DNA from 4 places in the Bradyrhizobium sp. 137 genome. Region 1 is predicted to be linked to each of the others. Evidence: predicted binding sites of a transcription regulator. Region 1 holds the regulator's gene; each other region holds the start of a gene.

Region 1 (4,482 bases):
TGCCTGAAGCGATGGTTTCCCTCAACGAGGCCTATCATCGCGTGCTCGCACGCGATGTCCCGGCGCTGCGCACACAGCCGCCGGAAGCAATGTCGGCGATGGACGGCTACGCGGTGCGCGCGAGCGATGCAACAAAGCTCGATAGTACGCTCACCTTGATTGGCGAAGTGGCGGCGGGTCGTCCGTTCGCGGGAACGCTGGGCCCCGGCGAAGCCGTGCGGATCTTCACCGGCGGCGTCATTCCCAACGGTGCCGACGCGGTCGTGATCCAGGAGGACACGGTTGCGGACGGCAAGCGCATCACGATCAAGGAAGCCGCGATTGCCGGCCGCCACATCCGCCCCGCGGGCGTCGACTTCTCCGAAGGAGACGTGCTCCTGCGCAAGGGAACCCGTCTCACCGAGCGCGATCTCGCGCTCGCCGCCGCCATGAATCATCCGCAGCTTGCCGTCTGCCGCCGTCCGAAGGTCGCGATCCTCGCCACCGGCGACGAGCTGGTCATGCCGGGAACCACACCCGCTCACGGCCAGATCGTCTATTCCAACGGCTATGCCCTGCACGCGCTCGCCCGCAGCGAGGGGGCCGATACCATCGACCTCGGCATTGCCGCCGATACGCTGGAGGCCACCACTGCCGGCATCCGCCGCGCCCGCGAGAGCGGCGCCGAGATCCTGGTCACGAGCGGCGGCGCGTCGGTCGGCGACCATGATCTGGTCCAGCAGGCGTTGAGGGACGAAGGCATCGCGATGGCGTTCTGGAAGATCGCGATGCGCCCGGGCAAGCCGATGATGCATGGGCGGCTCGGCGCGATGCGCGTGATCGGCCTGCCGGGCAATCCTGTGTCATCCTACGTGTGCGCCTTCCTGTTCCTGGTGCCGCTGATTCGCGCCTTGTCGGGACGATCCATGATTCATCACCGACAAGAACGGGCCGTGCTCGGCCGCGATGTGGATGCAAACGATATGCGCGCGGACTATCTGCGCGCACATCTGGAGACGCGCGACGATGGCACGTTGGTGGCCCTTCCCGTCAATCACCAGGATTCCTCGCTGCTTGCGAATCTCGCTGCAGCACAGGCACTTCTCGTCCGCGCACCGTTCGCTCCGAAGGCAGAAGCCGGCTCGCCTTGCGAGGTCCTGCGCCTGCCCGTCTGAACGCATCCACCACACGCGTTCCGCGAACTTTGTCCCGTTCACGGTAAATTAAGCAGTTGCGGAACACATATCGAACATATAGTGTCCGTTCATGATTTGTTTCGAGCATGTAGCGGTTCACCGCTCCAATTTAGCGTCTCGGAATCGAACGACATCAACCGGGGGACTTTGGTCGAGATGTTAACGCGCAAACAATACGAGCTTCTGCGGTTCATCAGCGAACGTCTGAAGGAAAGTGGCGTGCCGCCCTCCTTCGACGAGATGAAGGATGCGCTCGACCTGCGCTCGAAATCGGGCATCCATCGCCTGATCACCGCGCTCGAGGAGCGCGGCTTCATCCGCCGCCTGCCCAACCGCGCCCGCGCCATCGAGGTGATCAAGCTGCCCGAGCTCCAGGCCGCCGCCGGCAGCCGCCGCGGCTTCACGCCGAGCGTCATCGAGGGCAATCTCGGCAAGGTGCGCGCGAGCTCCAGTTCTTCCGCGGACGAAGGCGAGCGTCCCGTTGCGGTGCCCGTGATGGGTCGCATCGCGGCCGGCACGCCGATCGAAGCGTTGCAGACCCGCAGTCACACCATTAGCGTGCCGCCCGACATGCTCGGCTCGGGCGAACACTACGCACTCGAAGTGCGCGGCGATTCGATGGTCGAAGCCGGCATTCTCGATGGCGACATGGCGCTGATCCAGCGTAACGAGAGCGCCGATACCGGCGACATCGTGGTGGCCCTGATCGACGACGAGGAAGCGACGCTCAAGCGCTTTCGTCGCCGGGGGGCGTCGATCGCGCTCGAGCCCGCCAATGCCGCCTACGAGGTGCGCATCCTGCCGCCGAACCGGGTGAAGATTCAGGGCAAGCTGATCGGGCTGTACCGCAAGTACTGAGACGGGCCAGCGGTCATTCGATACCAATGATTCCGATTGGAGCGGACGATGGTCCGCTCCAGCTGGATAGTCTTTTGGTCTTGCGCAGATTATCCGGCCCCTCTCTCCGGCGCTCCATCCTCGGCATGCGGCTCCAAGCACGCATCGCTTGTGAAGAGATCGTGCGCAGGATCGCTTTAAGCGCCTTCGCAGCGTGCTGATCGCTTGCATCGGCCGCGCAAGCATTCGCAACTCAATTGCAGCACCATGCACGCAATCTGCGCACGTAGGGAGCGAGCTATTCCGCAACGCCTAAACTCCCATCAACCGACAGCCACGGCGAAGCTGGCCACATTCCCCCTCTCGGCGCCCGCAGGCCACGGGCGCTCGCATCCGCCGAATGCACTGAAGCGAGCTTTGTTCCTATGACTTCGGGAAAGATAATGTGATCGTGTCCGGCAACGCCAGCCGCAGATTTGCCCACAACCGAGCAGAGCGTTACGTGCTTCCACTCTGATAGAGGCTTGCGCCTCCGAAGGAGGCGCGGGTTGCTATCTTCGAATGAGGAGCACCCGATGTGTGACTACAGCCTGCATGCCGTTGCATCTCGCCCCGCCGAAGTCGGCGAGACGATCGTGTCGACAACGTTCCGCGGCACCTCAACGCGCGGCTTTGCTTCCGCGGCCGATCCGACCGTGGCCGTCTGCCTGCTGCCGGGAACGGAGCTCGCCTTCGCCGACAACGTCCGTTACGATAATCGCTGGATCTGGACGCGCACCATCAACTCCCGCGTCGGCAAGTTCGGCAAGATCGATCCGCACATACCCGACCGCCATCATGACGCGATCGAATTCCCCGACGGCAAATACGTGCTGGTGACGCAGCTCGTCGAAGGCCAGCGCGCAACCGTGCTGCAATTGCCGGTGACGCAGCCGGTCAGCGAGCGCGAGCACAAGCCGCAGATCGTTGCCGATAGCCGGTCGACGATCACGCGCCTGCCGATTGGCTGAGCCGTCCCCGCCCGCGGGGTCGGGCCAGGATTGAAATGCCATCGCCGGCCGAGGCCGGCGAGATGGTATAATTTGTGTGCTGCGGAGTCCGGTCGGACCCGGACCTACTCTTCGCATTTGTTTTTAATCGTCCGGCCCCTAATCGTCGACCTGCAAGTCGGTCTCCGCCGGCGTTGCATCCCGGTTGCGGGCCGCGGCCGTCCTCGGCACAAGGCTCCCATCGAAATCACCCTCGCCGGCGCCGGCCGGCAACCAGGGACGGCTTGTGCCTCTTGCTCTCACCGCCTGTATCGCAAAGCCGTCACCACGCTGCGTCAACGCCAGCGCGCCCTGGCTGGTGAGACGCTGCCGGTCGACCACCATCGCCGCGCAATCGGGCGGCGCGGGGCGCGTCGTGACCACCAGCGCGGCGCGACTGCAATCCTCAGCCAGCGCATCGATGCGCAGTGAAAGCGCGACCAGCCGACCGTCGGCAAGCGGCGTCACACAGCCGGACTCGTCGCACGACACGCCGTCAGCCAGCGAGCTACTCCCGGCATCGCGCGGATCGGCGTCGGCAGCTAACCACTCTTTGAGCAGAAAGCCATCCTTGCTCGCCCGGATCACATGCAACTGCCCGTCCCTGCCCCGCACCGCGACGCTGGCGCCGTCCCCGGCAATCAGGATGTCGGGCTGCCGCACCGACAGGCCCCACGCGATGGCGGCCAGCAGCACCAAGGCGCCAGACCAGCGCAAGGGCGTGCGCAACAGGCCCATCAAGATGATCCCGAGGCTTGCCGCGATCAGCGGCGCGGTGCCGAAGGCAGGGATCCGGCCGACTGCACCCGGCAGTGCCGCCACCCAGCGCGACACCGCGACCATCCAGTCGATGCCGATCCCCATCAGCCACCAGAACACGCTGTCAAGCCCAAAGGGAGCCGCGAGCAGTCCCAACAGGCCAGCCGGCATCACCAGTGCCGAGACCACCGGCATCGCGCCGAGATTGGCGAGCACGCCGAACGGGGTGACGCGATGGAAGTGGAAGGCGGCATAGGGCGTGGTCGCAAGTCCTGCGATCAGCGAGGCCAGGAATAGCATCGCGATCTCGCGGCCGCCCCACAGCGCGATACGGGCCGTCGCGGAATGATCGGGCGAGGCAAACAGGTTCGGCATGCCGATCTGCACCAGCGCCACGAGCCCGAGCGTTGCGGCGAAGGACATTTGAAAGCTCGGATGCACCAGCGCTTCCGGCGCGACCGCGAGCACGATCAGTGCCGCCACGGCCAGCGTGCGGAAGGTGATAGCGCGGCGATCGACCATGACCGCGATCAGCACCACCGCCGTCATGAAGAACGAGCGTTGCGTGGCGACCTCCGCGCCTGACAGCAGCAGGTAGAACGCAGCCGCCACCAGCGCGGCGGCCGCTGACCATTTCTTGATGGCAAATCCCGCCGCCAGCCCCGGGATCAAGGCCAGCAGGG
Region 2 (4,482 bases), on a different contig from region 1:
TGACGACCATGTCCTCGCGCTGGATCAGGTCCTCGTCCTCGACCTCGCCTTCCTGCTCCATGATCACGGTGCGGCGCGGCGTGGCGAACTCGGCCTTCACCTCGGCAAGCTCGGTCCTGATGATGTCGAGGATACGGGCGCGCGAGCGCAGGATCTCGAGATAGTCGCCGATCTCGCCGGCAAGTTTTGACAGCTCGTCGCCGATCTCGTCGCGGCCAAGCGCAGTGAGCCGCGCCAGACGCAATTCCAGAATGGCCTTGGCCTGATCCAGCGACAGGCGGATGGTGCCGTCCTCGTTGATGCGGTGGCGCGGATCGTCGATCAGCGTAATGATGTCCTCGACGTCGCGCGCCGGCCAGTCCCGCGTCATCAGGGTGTCGCGCGCAGCCGCTGGCGTCGGCGAGGTGCGGATCACCTTGATGATCTCGTCGATGTTGGCGACCGCGATGGCGAGGCCGACCTGCTCATGCGCGCGCTCGCGCGCCTTGCGCAGCTTGTACTTGGTCCGGCGCGTGACGACCTGCTCCCGGAAGCCGACGAAGATCGTCAGCATGTCCTTCAGGTTCATCGTCTGCGGACGGCCGGAATCGAGCGCGACGGCGTTGACGCCGAAGCTGGTCTGGAGCGGCGTGAACTTGTAGAGCTGATTCAGCACCACGTCGGGCATGGCATCACGCTTGAGCTCGACGACGACGCGGTAGCCATCGCGGTCGGACTCGTCGCGCAGGTCGGAGATGCCCTCGATCTTCTTTTCCTTGTAGAGCTCGGCGATGCGCTCGACCATCGTCGCCTTATTCACCTGATACGGGATCTCGGTGATGACGATCGCCTCGCGCTCCTTCCGGATCGTCTCGAAGGCGACCTTGCCACGCATCACGATGGAGCCACGGCCGAGATGGTAGGCGCTGCGGATGCCCTGGCGGCCGAGAATGATGCCGCCGGTCGGAAAGTCCGGGCCCGGGATGATGTTGTTGAGCTCGTCGATGGTGAGCGAAGGATTGTCGATCAACGCTAGGCAGGCGTCGATGACCTCGCCGAGATTGTGCGGCGGAATGTTGGTGGCCATGCCGACGGCGATGCCGCCGGCGCCGTTGACCAGCAGGTTAGGGAACCGTGCCGGCAGAACCACCGGTTCTTTGCTCGAGCCGTCGTAATTGTCCTGAAAGTCGACGGTCTCGTTGTCGATGTCGTCGAGCAGCTTCAGCGCGATCTTGGTTAGGCGCGACTCGGTGTAGCGCATCGCCGCTGGCGGATCGCCGTCGACCGAGCCGAAATTGCCCTGCCCGTCCACCAGCAATTCGCGCATCGAAAAAGGCTGCGCCATGCGCACCAGCGCGTCGTAGATCGCCTGGTCACCATGCGGATGGTATTGGCCCATGACGTCGCCGACGATACCGGCCGACTTCTTGTGCTTCTTGTCCGGCGTATAGCCTTCCTCGTTCATCGAGAACAGGATGCGGCGATGCACCGGCTTCAGGCCGTCGCGCGCGTCGGGCAGCGCGCGCGACACGATCACGCTCATGGCGTAATCGAGGTAGGACTTCTTCATCTCGTCGAGGATGGAGACGGGGCGAATGTCCGAGGGTTGCGCCGGCTGGTTGCCGGGCTTGTTATCGTCGTCAGCCAAGGGGAAATCCGGTGAGGTTTTATCTGGGAATCATATAGCGCATCGGGGCCGCGATAACTACCCTCGCGAAGGTCAGGGCAAGCGATTTTTCCGCCTATTTTTCCAACAACTTAAGCCCTTCAGAGCCCTGCTCCCGAGAGGCGCGAAATCGGCCTTCCGAAATGGCCTCCATCGCCTGAAGATCGCGCTGCGAGTGCCCTTTCAGAATATTTGCCATGGCGCAATCCAAGCTCACGTCAAACATGAAGCGGGCCCGGAAAATCCGAGCCCACCCCGCCGATGAACAGGAATTGCTGACACGACACACCAGGCGGAGCCCGATCGGGCAATGCGCCTCGGCCGCGTGATCCGTGTTCTCAGAACGGGATATCGTCGTCCATGTCGCTGTTGCGGGCACCGCCAGCGGCAACGGGACGGCGAGGCGCGCTGCTTACGGGACCGGACGAGCCGAAGTCGCCGCTGGGTTCGTCGCCGAAGCTGCCACTGCCTCCGCCGCGACCGTCGAGCATCGTCAGGGTCGAGTTGAAGCCCTGGAGCACGACTTCGGTCGAGTACTTCTCGACGCCGCTCTGGTCAGTCCATTTGCGGGTCTGGAGCGCGCCCTCGATGTAAACCTTGGCGCCCTTCTTCAGGTACTGCTCGGCGACCTTGCACAGCCCTTCATTGAAGATCACGACGCGATGCCATTCGGTCTTTTCCTTGCGCTCGCCGGTGTTCTTGTCGCGCCAGGTCTCAGAGGTGGCGATGCTCAAATTGGCAATCGGTCGCCCGTCCTGGGTGCGGCGGATTTCGGGATCCTTGCCGAGATTTCCAACCAGAATGACCTTGTTGACGCTTCCCGCCATCGCCGCTCTCCACTCCAATGCCACTGAATTTCAAAGGCCGAGTCCGCTCTGTGCGTTCCTCCGCCGCCCGTTGAGGCGACCCTATACGCTTGCGGGCGCCGCTCAGCCCATCACCCCTCGGGTTATCCCCACATATAGCACCGCCATTGGCTTCGTTCCAGATTTGTTCTTTGAGACAATCCGAGGCGGACATCGATGGTGGTGATGAAGGCAGCCGCTCGATGGAACTTTTTTGGGTTCCCGCGAAAGGCGGAAACCGCTTAACATTCATCAAGTTGCGCTTGGCTCAATCGGTCCGCGAGTGTGGCATTTCGGAGACGGACTTTGCCGGTTTCGTAGGCTAGGGTTGCCTCGGAATTAGTTCATATGGGCGTCGCGCCTTAATTAGCCGCTTCGGGGAGTTCGAGAAGCGGTCGAAACTGGGGAGACTGCAATGAATAGGATTCTGTTTAGTGCAATCGGTGCAATGGCGCTGGGCCTCTCGGCTCCCGCAAGCGCGGCAGATCTCGCTGCGCGCCCATACACCAAGGCTCCGGCTCCTGCCGTTGCCGCGATCTACGACTGGAGCGGCTTCTACATCGGTATCAACGGCGGCGGTGGTTCGAGCCACAAGTGCTGGGATTTTGTGACGCCTGTTACCGGCACTCTGGTTGGCGAAGGCTGCCACAACGCGACGGGCGGCACGGTCGGTGGCCAGATTGGCTATCGCTGGCAGTCGACCAATTGGGTGTTCGGCTTCGAGGGCCAGGGCAACTGGGCTGACTTTTCTGGCGACAACGTGAGCACCCTCTTCCCTGGCACCGCTTTGGTCACCGGTGATCGTAACCGCTCTCGCATCGACAGTTTTGGCCTGATCACTGGCCAGGTCGGCTATGCCTGGAACAATGTGCTGTTCTATGTGAAGGGCGGCGCCGCTGTGGTCGGGGACAAGTACGACGTCTATGCCGCCGCAGGCACTCCGGGCGCTGGCACGCTGCTGGCATCGGCACGTGAAACCCGCTGGGGTGGTACGGTGGGTGCCGGTCTGGAATTCGGATTCGCACCAAACTGGTCGGTCGGCGTCGAATACGACCACATTTTCCTCGGCCACCGCACGATCGGCTTTACCACGCCGGCGGGCGTTGTGTTCGGGAGCGACCGAATTGGCCAAGATGTCGACATCGGTCTCGTCCGGCTGAATTACCGCTTTGGCGGCCCGCTGGTCGCGAGGTACTGATCGCTCTGATTTCGTTCAACGATTAAAGGCCGGCCTCGTGCCGGCCTTTTTCGTTTTATCCAAAGCAGACGGTCGGATAAGTCAGTGATCAAGACGTTTTGTGGCTGTTGTGGCTTTTCGGAGACACAACTTGCGGCTTTAGTGGTGTAAGCACGGCATTAGTTGGGCCGTTGAGTCCGCTGCCTTCGGCATGGAAGGCGACAACAGAAACTGGGACTGGGATTAGTTGAAAATGAAAAAGGTTTTGTTGGCTTCGGCCTGCTTGTTCGCTCTCGCTGCTCCGGCTTCAGCCGCTGACCTCGCAGCGCGCCCCTATATCAAGGCCCCGATCGCTCCGGCCGCTGTCTACAACTGGACCGGCTTCTACCTCGGCGTCGTCGGCGGCGGCGCTTGGGAAAACGCGTCCGACCCGCGGATGCAGGGTGGCTTCGTCGGTGGCACCGCCGGCTACAACTGGCAGACCGGCAACGTCGTGTTCGGCATCGAGGCGGATGGCGCCTGGGCTGACGTGAGCGCTTCGGCGACCGCTCTTGGCATCACTGTCGCCTCCAAGACCGATGCGCTCGGCACCGTGCGCGGCCGAATCGGCTGGGCCGTCAACAACGTCCTGTTCTACGGCACCGGCGGCTACGCCTGGATCGACAACAAGATCACCGTCAGCGCCCTCGGCGTGAGCGTCTCCGACAGCAAGTGGCATTCCGGCTGGACCGTCGGTGCGGGCGTCGAAGCTTTCTTCGCTCCGCAGTGGTCGGTCAAGGGCGAGTACCTCTATCGCAGCCTCGGCAGCGAGAACT
Region 3 (4,482 bases), on a different contig from region 1:
CCATATTTGCGCAAGACCGCGCGCGAGGACTGGTCGAGATCCTTCAGCTCGCTGGCGATCTTCGGCCGCTCCAGCACGCCGAGCGCCTCGACCAACTGATAGGCGATGCCGCGGGCGATGCCGGTGACATCCTCGGCCTTCGACAGCTCGAACATCGGCCCGAGCAGCTTTTCGATATGCGTCTTGAGCCAGAGCTCGAGCCGGGCCTGCACCTTCTCGCGGGGCGCCCCAGTCAATCTCTCGTCCGAGATGATGCGGATGCGCGGATGCAGCGCGTCGTCTGCGGCGGACAGGCGCGCCACGGCATCGCCGGTCCAGCGGATGATGCCTTCGGAGGTCAGCACGAACTGCTCGTCCGGTGCATTGCCCAGCTTTTCGGCGCGCGCGTTGATCTCGCCGGCGAGCACCGCTTGCGCTGCAGCCTGCAAGGCTTTCGCATCGGAGCCGGCTTCCGCAGCGTCCGGTGCAAAGGTGAAGCCGTCGAGGCGGCCGATGACGTGGCCTTCGACGATGACTTCGCCGGTCTTGCCGATTTCAGTATTCAAGCTCGTGTTCTCCCGCAGGCGGCGCATCAATACACTGGTCCGGCGATCAACGAAACGCTCAGTCAAGCGTTCATGGAGCGCATCCGATAATTTATTTTCGACCTCGCGCGCGATCCCCTGCCAGCGTTCGGGGTCTTTCAGCCAATCCGGGCGGTTGGCGACGAAGGTCCAGGTGCGAATCTGCGCGATCCGGGCCGACAGCGTGTCGATGTCGCCATCGACGCGGTCCGCCTGATCGACCTGGGCAGCAAACCAGCTATCGGGGATGCATCCCTTCTGCATCAGGAAGCCGTACAGCGTCGTCACCAGCTCGGCATGGGCGGCCGGCGACAGCTTTCGGTAATCGGGGACCTGGCAGGCCTCCCAGAGGCGCTCCACGGCCGCCTTGCCATGCGCGATATCGCGCACATCGACGTCGCGGGCGGCGTGGTCGAGCACGCGCATGTCCTCGGCGATCGGGGCGCGCGTCAGCGCCTCGTGCCCTGGCGCCAGGTTCAGCGACACCTGGAGCGCGCCGAGCGAGGAGAAATCCAGCTTCGAGTTGCGCCATTGCAGCATCTTCACGGCGTCGAAGGTGTGGTTCTGGAGCGCGTTGACGAGCTCGGGCTCGAACGGCGCGCAGCGGCCGGTGGTGCCGAAGGTGCCGTTGCGCGTGGCGCGGCCGGCGCGGCCGGCGATCTGCGCAAATTCCGAGGGCGTCAGGCGGCGGAACTGGTAGCCGTCGAACTTGCGATCGGAGGCAAAGGCAACGTGGTCGACGTCGAGATTGAGCCCCATGCCGACCGCGTCGGTGGCGACGAGATAGTCGACATCGCCGTTCTGGAACATCGCCACCTGCGCGTTGCGGGTGCGAGGGCTGAGCGAGCCCAGCACCACGGCGGCGCCGCCATGCTGGCGGCGGATCAGCTCGGCAATGGCGTAGACCTCGTCGGCGGAGAAGGCGACGATGGCGGTGCGGCGCGGCTGGCGCGTGATCTTGCGGTCGCCGGCGAATTCGAGCTGCGACAGGCGCGGCCGCGTGATCATGGACACGCCCGGCAAGAGGCGCTCGATGATCGGGCGCATCGTCGCAGCGCCCAAGAGCAGCGTCTCGTCGCGGCCGCGGCGATTGAGGATGCGGTCGGTGAAGACGTGGCCGCGTTCGAGGTCGGAGGCGATCTGGACCTCGTCGATGGCGAGGAAGGAGACGTCGAGATCGCGCGGCATCGCCTCGACGGTCGAGACCCAATAGCGCGGCTTCTTCGGCTTGATCTTCTCCTCGCCGGTCACGAGCGCGACGCTCTCTGGCCCCGCGCGATCGGCGATCTTGTTATAGACCTCGCGCGCAAGCAGGCGCAGCGGCAGCCCGATCATGCCGGAGGGATGCGCGAGCATCCGCTCGATGGCGAGATGGGTCTTGCCGGTGTTGGTCGGCCCGAGCACCGCGGTGACGCCGGCGCCGGGGGCACGCTCGGAAGCGAAGGGGGAGGAAGAAAAAGCCATTCCGGAGATAGGTAGTGCCGATTTGGGCGAATGTCAGTGCTGTTTGAGGCGATGAGGCGATCAGGTGTCAGCGATGTCTCCGAACCCCACCACGCGCTCCGCTGTCATGCCCCGGCTTGACCGCGGCATGACACTACGCCGCGGCTCATCGGCTCAACCACGACCGCCTCGGCGTACTGGATCGCCCGGTCAAGCCGGGCGATGACAGCGAACGCGGAGCAAGTCCTCCCAACCGCGCAACTGTCTCACTTTGCGACGCTTTTCCCGTTCGCCTTAAGCTTCGGAACGACTCTAGAACGAATCGCGGCCGAATCGCTGACTCCCGATTGCGTCCCGTTCCGTTCACGCAACATGTCGCGGGCCTCGCCACAGGTGCGCACTAGATGAAGGCTCCGGCTGCCGTACAAGCGACGATTTGATGACGGATTCCTTAAAGCTGGGGACGGCGGGGAGTCGAATCAGAATCGGGCGGGAGTCAAATGGATTCCAGGTTCCCCGACCTGCCAAAACAAAAGTTTTCGAAAACAACCCCATGCACAGTAGGTAAGTCATTGATATTTTATATGTTCTTACCCTCCACTCGAGGGGTCCGGGACGAGCGTAGCTCGCCCGTGGTCGATCGCGCGCAGCGCGAGGGGGTGGGGTGATCTTTCCGCCCGGCACAGCGCCCGTAGGGAGAGATCACCCCACCCCGTCGCACATTTCGCTGCGCTCATGTGCGCCGACCCTCCCCCTCCAGGGGAGGGTGAAAGCGCTACTGCGTCTTGGCGACGCGTGGCGGCTGGGGGGAGGTGATGAAGCTCGTCGCTTCCAGCATCGCAGGCCCCAAGGGCGTCGGCACTTTCAGCCAGAACGGGACCAGGATGCGCGTTCCCGCCACCGGCGCGAAGGCGATCTCGATGTTGCGCTGGGCGGCGAGGTATTTGATCACGGGCCGATCGGGGATGTAGCCGGCCACGGGCACGAAATAGAGCGCGCAGACCACGACCGGGCCCTTGTATCCCTTCTCGGCCTTCACGCTCTCCATGCGCTTGAAATCGAGTTTCAAGTCGTAGCGCATGCGGCCGTCGAACACGGGCGCGCTGTTATGGCAGGCTTCCGGCGACACCGGATCGCCATTGCCGGGCACGCGCAGCAGCGAAGCCGTCATCGGATCCCAGACGCCGCGGCGATGCGCTTCGGTGACGACGATGCGATCGGGGTCGACCGGCGGCTCCGGCAGGATCGCAAAATCCTTCACATTGCCCTTGTCGAGCGTGATGCGGATCTCTTCGGTCTTCTTCGAGGTGGTGGTGGAGGCCTGGTAGCCGGTCGCAACCAGTGCGCCGTTGACGACGCGGCCCTGCGAGGCCCCGGTGCCCGAGCCGCCCGCGAACGACTTCAAAAGCCCCGTGGTGCCGCCGGAGGCCGCGGCGGCGAACACGTCGTCCTGGATGTCGATGTTCCAGGCGCCCTTGCCGACGGGAATGCCCGATAGCGTCGCCTCATATTGCGCCTCGAGCTTGCCTTGCGCCGCTGCCGGCGCCGCCCCCCACGCCAAGGCGAGGCCGCAGAACGCCGCCAGGGCCAACTGGCCGGCGCGCCGCCGCGGCGGATGAGAGGTCAGGATATTCACGAAGCCATCCAATGGGGCCGTCAGGCCTTGTTAGTTAAGCCAAAAACAGCGGCAAACAATGTGCTGGGCGCCAAAAGCGGCGGAACTCCCCAGGACTCTTCGGCCGCGAATACGCCCTTTATGTGATGGTAAGGCGTTCCGATCATTGCCGTTTTGGTGATCGGGGAAGGTGTGGTCGCGGGCGCGGTCACCTCTCCCGCTTGCGGGAGAGGTCGCGCGAAGCGCGGGTGAGAGCTCTCTCCTCTGGGGCACTGTCGCGACTTGCCCTCCGCGGAGACAGCCCTCTCCCCAACCCTCCCCCGCGCGCGGGGGAGGGAGCGCACCGCGGGTGCCGCGCGAGATCCCGGGTTCGCGCTCCCCGCGCCCCGGGACGACGGGCCAAAAACGGCCCGTCGCCTTGACGTCTCGCCCCTTCCCCCCTATACGTCCGCCCGCTCCCTGCAAGGACGAAAGAATTTGCCCCCGTGGCGCCCCGAATGGCGGCCGCAAATCGTTGGGGGCTCGAACCTGAGGATTTCTACCATGTCTCGCCGCTGCGAACTGACGGCCAAGGGCCCCCTCGTCGGCCACAAGGTCAGCCACTCCAACATCAAGACCAAGCGCCGCTTCCTGCCGAACCTCGTCAACGTGACGTTCATCTCGGAAGCCCTGGAGCGCAACGTGCGCCTGCGCGTCTCCACCAACGCGGTCAAGAGCGTCGACCACAATGGCGGCTTGGATGCCTTCCTGCTCAAGGCCAGCGCCGACGTCCTGTCGCCGCGCGCCCTCGAGCTGAAGCGCGCCATCCAGAAGAAGGTCGGCGACGCGCCGGCGAAGAAGGCGAGCTAAGAGTTCGGGCGG
Region 4 (4,482 bases), on a different contig from region 1:
CACATCGTAAGGTTCGCAGAAATCGACAAGCGATAGATTTTTGCGACGACTCATGGCGCGAGGCCAATGGATGCCCCAGTCCGACCAGTGATCACCCGGCCCAAGAGTCTCCGAACGTGCCGCAAAATAGGCCGCACGCATTTCAGGTGGAGGCACGGGTCCCCACTGAAAGCGAAACGAGAACATTATGACGAATTCGGCCAGCCTCGATCTGGCGAGAGCAAAGCCCGACGAACTGGTCAGGATCAGACGCTTCATCACACTACCCGATCACGACAACACAAAACGAAACGGGCGCTGACGACGTCGGCAACTCAACGTCCTCAGCGCCCGCTCCTCGCGAAAATTCTTCGCGGTAAGTCTTACTCCTCCGTCGGCTCCTCGCCGTCGGCGTCGCGCTCGGGGGTGCCGGCGAGAATCTGCTCGGCGATCAGGCCGGAGTTCTGGCGGATCGAGGTCTCGATCTTGGCGGTGATGTCGGGATTGGCCTTCAGGAACGCCTTGGCGTTCTCGCGGCCCTGGCCGAGGCGCTGGCTGTCATAGGAGAACCAGGCGCCGGACTTTTCGACGATGCCGGCCTTGACGCCGAGATCGAGGATCTCGCCCATCTTGGAGACGCCCTCGCCGTACATGATGTCGAACTCGACCTGCTTGAACGGCGGCGCCAGCTTGTTCTTCACCACCTTGACGCGGGTGGTATTGCCGACGACTTCGTCGCGCTCCTTGATAGCGCCGATGCGGCGGATGTCGAGGCGGACGGAGGCGTAGAACTTCAGCGCGTTGCCCCCGGTCGTGGTCTCGGGCGAACCGTACATCACACCGATCTTCATGCGGATCTGGTTGATGAAGATCACCATGGTATTGGACTTGTTGATGGAGGCCGTGAGCTTGCGCAGCGCTTGGCTCATCAGGCGGGCCTGCAAACCCGGCAGCGCATCGCCCATTTCGCCCTCGAGCTCGGCCTTCGGCACCAGCGCTGCGACCGAATCGATCACCAACACGTCGACCGCGCCGGAGCGCACCAAAGTGTCGCAGATCTCCAGCGCCTGCTCGCCGGTGTCGGGCTGCGAGATCAGGAGCTCGTCGATGTTGACGCCCAGCTTGCGGGCATAGACCGGGTCGAGCGCGTGCTCGGCGTCGATGAAGGCACAGATGCCGCCCTTCTTCTGCGCTTCCGCCACCGTATGCAGCGCCAGCGTGGTTTTGCCCGAGGATTCCGGCCCGTAGATCTCGACGATGCGCCCCTTCGGCAGGCCGCCGATGCCGAGCGCGATATCGAGCCCGAGCGAGCCCGATGACACCGCCTCGATGTCCATGGACCGGTCGTTCTTGCCGAGCTTCATCACCGAGCCCTTGCCGAACTGGCGCTCGATCTGGGAGAGCGCGGCAGCCAGGGCTTTACTCTTGTCCATGGAAGATCCTTCGACGATACGCAGGGCAGTGGCGGACATTGGGTCGTGCTCCTTATGGCGAGGATTCGCTAGGGGGACAAACGATTGAGAGGCGGGCCGGCAATAAAAGCAATGTACCCCATTTGTTCTAGGTTCGCAATATGTTCTTTGCAAGAGTCCCTAATTCACTCTCCTGAATCGAAAAGGGGCCGCCTTTCAGCGACCCCTTTGCCGGTTGCAATCTCGTTTCGGGATGAAATGCCAGCCCCGGCGGGAGCCACCGTACCGGTATCACAATGCCAAGTGGATTCCGGGCAACTACCGTTCGTATTCCTGTCCTAATCTGCCCTTCCAGGATCTCTGGCCGTCACAAATCCTTAATCCTGAGGCACCGAACCTTTTCGCGGTCTCTGTGGTCTTCTTCGGGACGAGACTGCACCTCCGGAGCCTCTGCCCATACTGAAGACACACACCGCGACGCCATCAGGCGCAATCCACTCCTGAAGGCCGCGCAGGAGGAGATGATCAAGTTCGAGCGCAAGGAGAACGCGTTCCGCAAGAAGGACCGCGACGAGCGCGCCGCCGAGCTGCGGCTGCCCCTGGACGAGATCAAGCTCCACTAGCGCTCGCCAGGGCCCGCTGCGCACGGCTACCGTGAACCCGAAGGGACCAACATCGCGCGTCGGGATGCGCTTCTCGCTCGATTAAGGTATCGAAATACCTCATGTAAGTCATTGATGGAATGACGAAATCATCCCACGGCCTACTGTGCATGGGGTTGTTTTTCCATTTTTGAAGGACAAAGCGCCGGTTCATCATCGGCAAACCGCGACGATACGGACCCCGGTCGCTCCCCGCACCTGCGCTTGCGCTGCCTTACAGCACCGCCAGCAGCACGAGGCTGATCACCAGCACGACGAAGCCAGCCGCCGTCGCGGCGGCGAATGACCGCTCTACGTTATCCATGATGCCACCCCGTTGCCGCCGTGCCACGTTCCCCCATGGCGCGCCGGACGGTGTGGAATCTTGCCGACCCGTGTGTCGCCAGTTGTGCGGCCGGATGTCGAAATTGGGACAGGCGCGGGGCCAGTCTGCGGCCTCGCGACCGCGACTTTCACTGACACCCGTCAGGCGCGTGTCAGCCTGATCGCCTATTCTCGTCGTGCTCGGTGGACCAACACTGGGCCTCCATACCCGGCCGACGACCCCGCTCCCTCGAGCGGGGTTTTCTGTTTGCGGCCCATGGGCGAAGGCGATTACCGACCGGCCTCGATTTGGCCCTGTCAGGCTGTCGTAAGCCGAACCGGCTAGGGTCGCTTGGCTATGGTGTTGCAGCCCAGCACCTCAGCCTCCAATAACTTCCTCCCCGCTTGGCTCTCCCCAGGCGGGGTTTTTTCATGCCTGCCGGCCGGTTCGCAGGTCCTTCTCCTCGCGCGTCAGCCGCAGCGAGACGGCGCGGATCGCGGGCGCAGCCAGCAGCACGATCGGCAGCATCGCGGCCCATGCGATCAGCCACGACACCATCCAGTGCCCGAGGAAGACCATCGCGCTCCCCGCGGGAAGGCTCGCGATGCCGGCCGCGATCAGCGAGGTCAATCCGGACTGGATGATACCGAAGACGAAATGGGAGTAGCGGCGGGGAATGCCGAGCATGAGGCGCCCATGGTTTGCGTGCCGTCATGAGGCCAAGCAAGGCACATGCCGCCGGCGCGGTGGACTCCGTGGTTCTCCGACCATGAACAGAGTTCCCTTCCCGCGCGCGAGGCCACGATGGGTTTACCGGCAGATTTTGCTTGTCCCCGGAATATGATGGCGCCCAACATGCTGCAGGCATGGAAAGTGAATCGTGGGAGGTGACCATGAATCACAGGGGTGTCGAATTCACCGTCGCCAGGACGGCAATTCCCGGAATCTGGCACTGGCGATTCCGCATCGGCGAGCAGATCAAGACCGGCCGAACCGAGACGAAGATCGACCTGTTGGCGATTCGCCGGGTGCAGCCGCGCATCGACCGCGAGCTGAAGGCGATCGAGCGCAAGACGGCCTGAGCAAGACCGCCAGTGAGATCAGCGGCGGGTGCGGCGCCTCGCGAGGGGCATATCCCGTAGCCGCCCGGAATTGATCTGATCGGGGTTTGGGATTGCACTGCGCGCCCGTGGCCTTGGGGGTTGGGCCGTCACGCGTGATCGGTGCCAGCCATGCCGCTCTACTTCTTTCGAATCCGGAACGGCCGTTATTCCGGCTGCGCGGACCAGGCGAGCGAATTTGCCGATCGCGATTCGGCCTGGAAGGAGATGACCAGCGTCTGCGCCGACATGGCCGCCGGGATCGCCCGCAAGCTCCAGGAAAATTCCGAATGGCACATGGAGCTGCTGGACGAGGCCAAGGAGCCCGTATTCCGAATCCGCATCGTCGCAGAAACGCTCGAAAAGGTGAGACCCTAATCCGCGCTGGGCAGCCGCCGCATGGTGAATTCGATGTCGCCGCCGGGCAATTCGCGCCAGCTCTCGACTGCGCTCATATAGCCCGCCTTGGGGTAGCGGGCGAAGAAGGCCTCCGCCCTCGCCCGTGCCGCTGCGCGCGGCAGCGTGAAGGTCTCGCGCAGATAGCCGTCGCCGGTCGCGTGGTCTGGCTTGCCGCCCATCTTGCGCCGGCGCGCCATCCGTTCGGCGAGATCCCGCGGACGATCGGCCATGTGCCGCCCTCCTCTACGCAAATACGCTCTTGCGAGATGTAGGAGGCCTGTGGGGCAAAGAGGAGTCCCCGGCCGGAGGCGTCTACCGCCTCCGACCGGCGGAAGGTCAATTGGCAGCCGTGCCGGATTTCTTCTTCGGCGCACTGGTCGCGGCCGAGGCCTTCGGCGCCGCCGACTGCTTCGGCGGATCGGAGCGCATGCCGCCCCAGGGATCGTTGGAGGCCTTGGAGTCCGGAATCTTCTTCAGTGTCTCCTTGTAGGCCTTTTCACGTTCGGCTTCCGCGGCCTTCTCCTCGGGGCTCTTGCTCGGACCATCCTGCAGCAAATTGAGATTGGGCATTTGCGCATAGGCCGGTCCCGCCAGCACGGCCAGCACCGCGGCCAAACGGAAAAGCT

Evidence for each region. The regulator LexA, encoded in region 1, represses DNA repair genes until DNA is damaged. The targets are predictions, from matches to a motif close to TGTTCNNNNTGTGTTCNG.
Region 2: the regulator LexA is predicted to act here: its motif matches at 2,626-2,643, upstream of IVA78_RS01985 (single-stranded DNA-binding protein).
Region 3: the regulator LexA is predicted to act here: its motif matches at 2,309-2,326, upstream of IVA78_RS13270 (helicase-related protein).
Region 4: the regulator LexA is predicted to act here: its motif matches at 1,543-1,560, upstream of recA (recombinase RecA).

Annotation. Positions count from the first base shown of each region.
Region 1 is NZ_JADPKU010000033.1:90,699-95,180, forward strand. It holds gene glp (gephyrin-like molybdotransferase Glp) at 1-1,154, shown strand, start outside; gene lexA (transcriptional repressor LexA) at 1,332-2,033, shown strand; gene IVA78_RS06445 (hypothetical protein) at 2,588-3,022, shown strand; partial or broken gene IVA78_RS06450 (ComEC/Rec2 family competence protein) at 3,161-4,482, opposite strand, start outside.
Region 2 is NZ_JADPKU010000011.1:7,141-11,622, reverse strand. It holds gene gyrA (DNA gyrase subunit A) at 1-1,627, opposite strand, end outside; gene IVA78_RS34345 (hypothetical protein) at 1,722-1,844, opposite strand; gene IVA78_RS01985 (single-stranded DNA-binding protein) at 1,984-2,472, opposite strand; gene IVA78_RS01980 (outer membrane beta-barrel protein) at 2,906-3,688, shown strand; gene IVA78_RS01975 (outer membrane protein) at 3,921-4,482, shown strand, end outside.
Region 3 is NZ_JADPKU010000051.1:5,736-10,217, reverse strand. It holds gene IVA78_RS13270 (helicase-related protein) at 1-2,027, opposite strand, end outside; gene IVA78_RS13265 (DUF3108 domain-containing protein) at 2,782-3,591, opposite strand; gene rpmB (50S ribosomal protein L28) at 4,165-4,470, shown strand.
Region 4 is NZ_JADPKU010000101.1:10,760-15,241, forward strand. It holds gene recA (recombinase RecA) at 363-1,451, opposite strand; gene IVA78_RS27055 (DUF2798 domain-containing protein) at 2,787-3,044, opposite strand; gene IVA78_RS27060 (hypothetical protein) at 3,251-3,439, shown strand; gene IVA78_RS27065 (hypothetical protein) at 3,590-3,835, shown strand; gene IVA78_RS27070 (hypothetical protein) at 3,832-4,086, opposite strand; gene IVA78_RS27075 (hypothetical protein) at 4,193-4,482, opposite strand, start outside.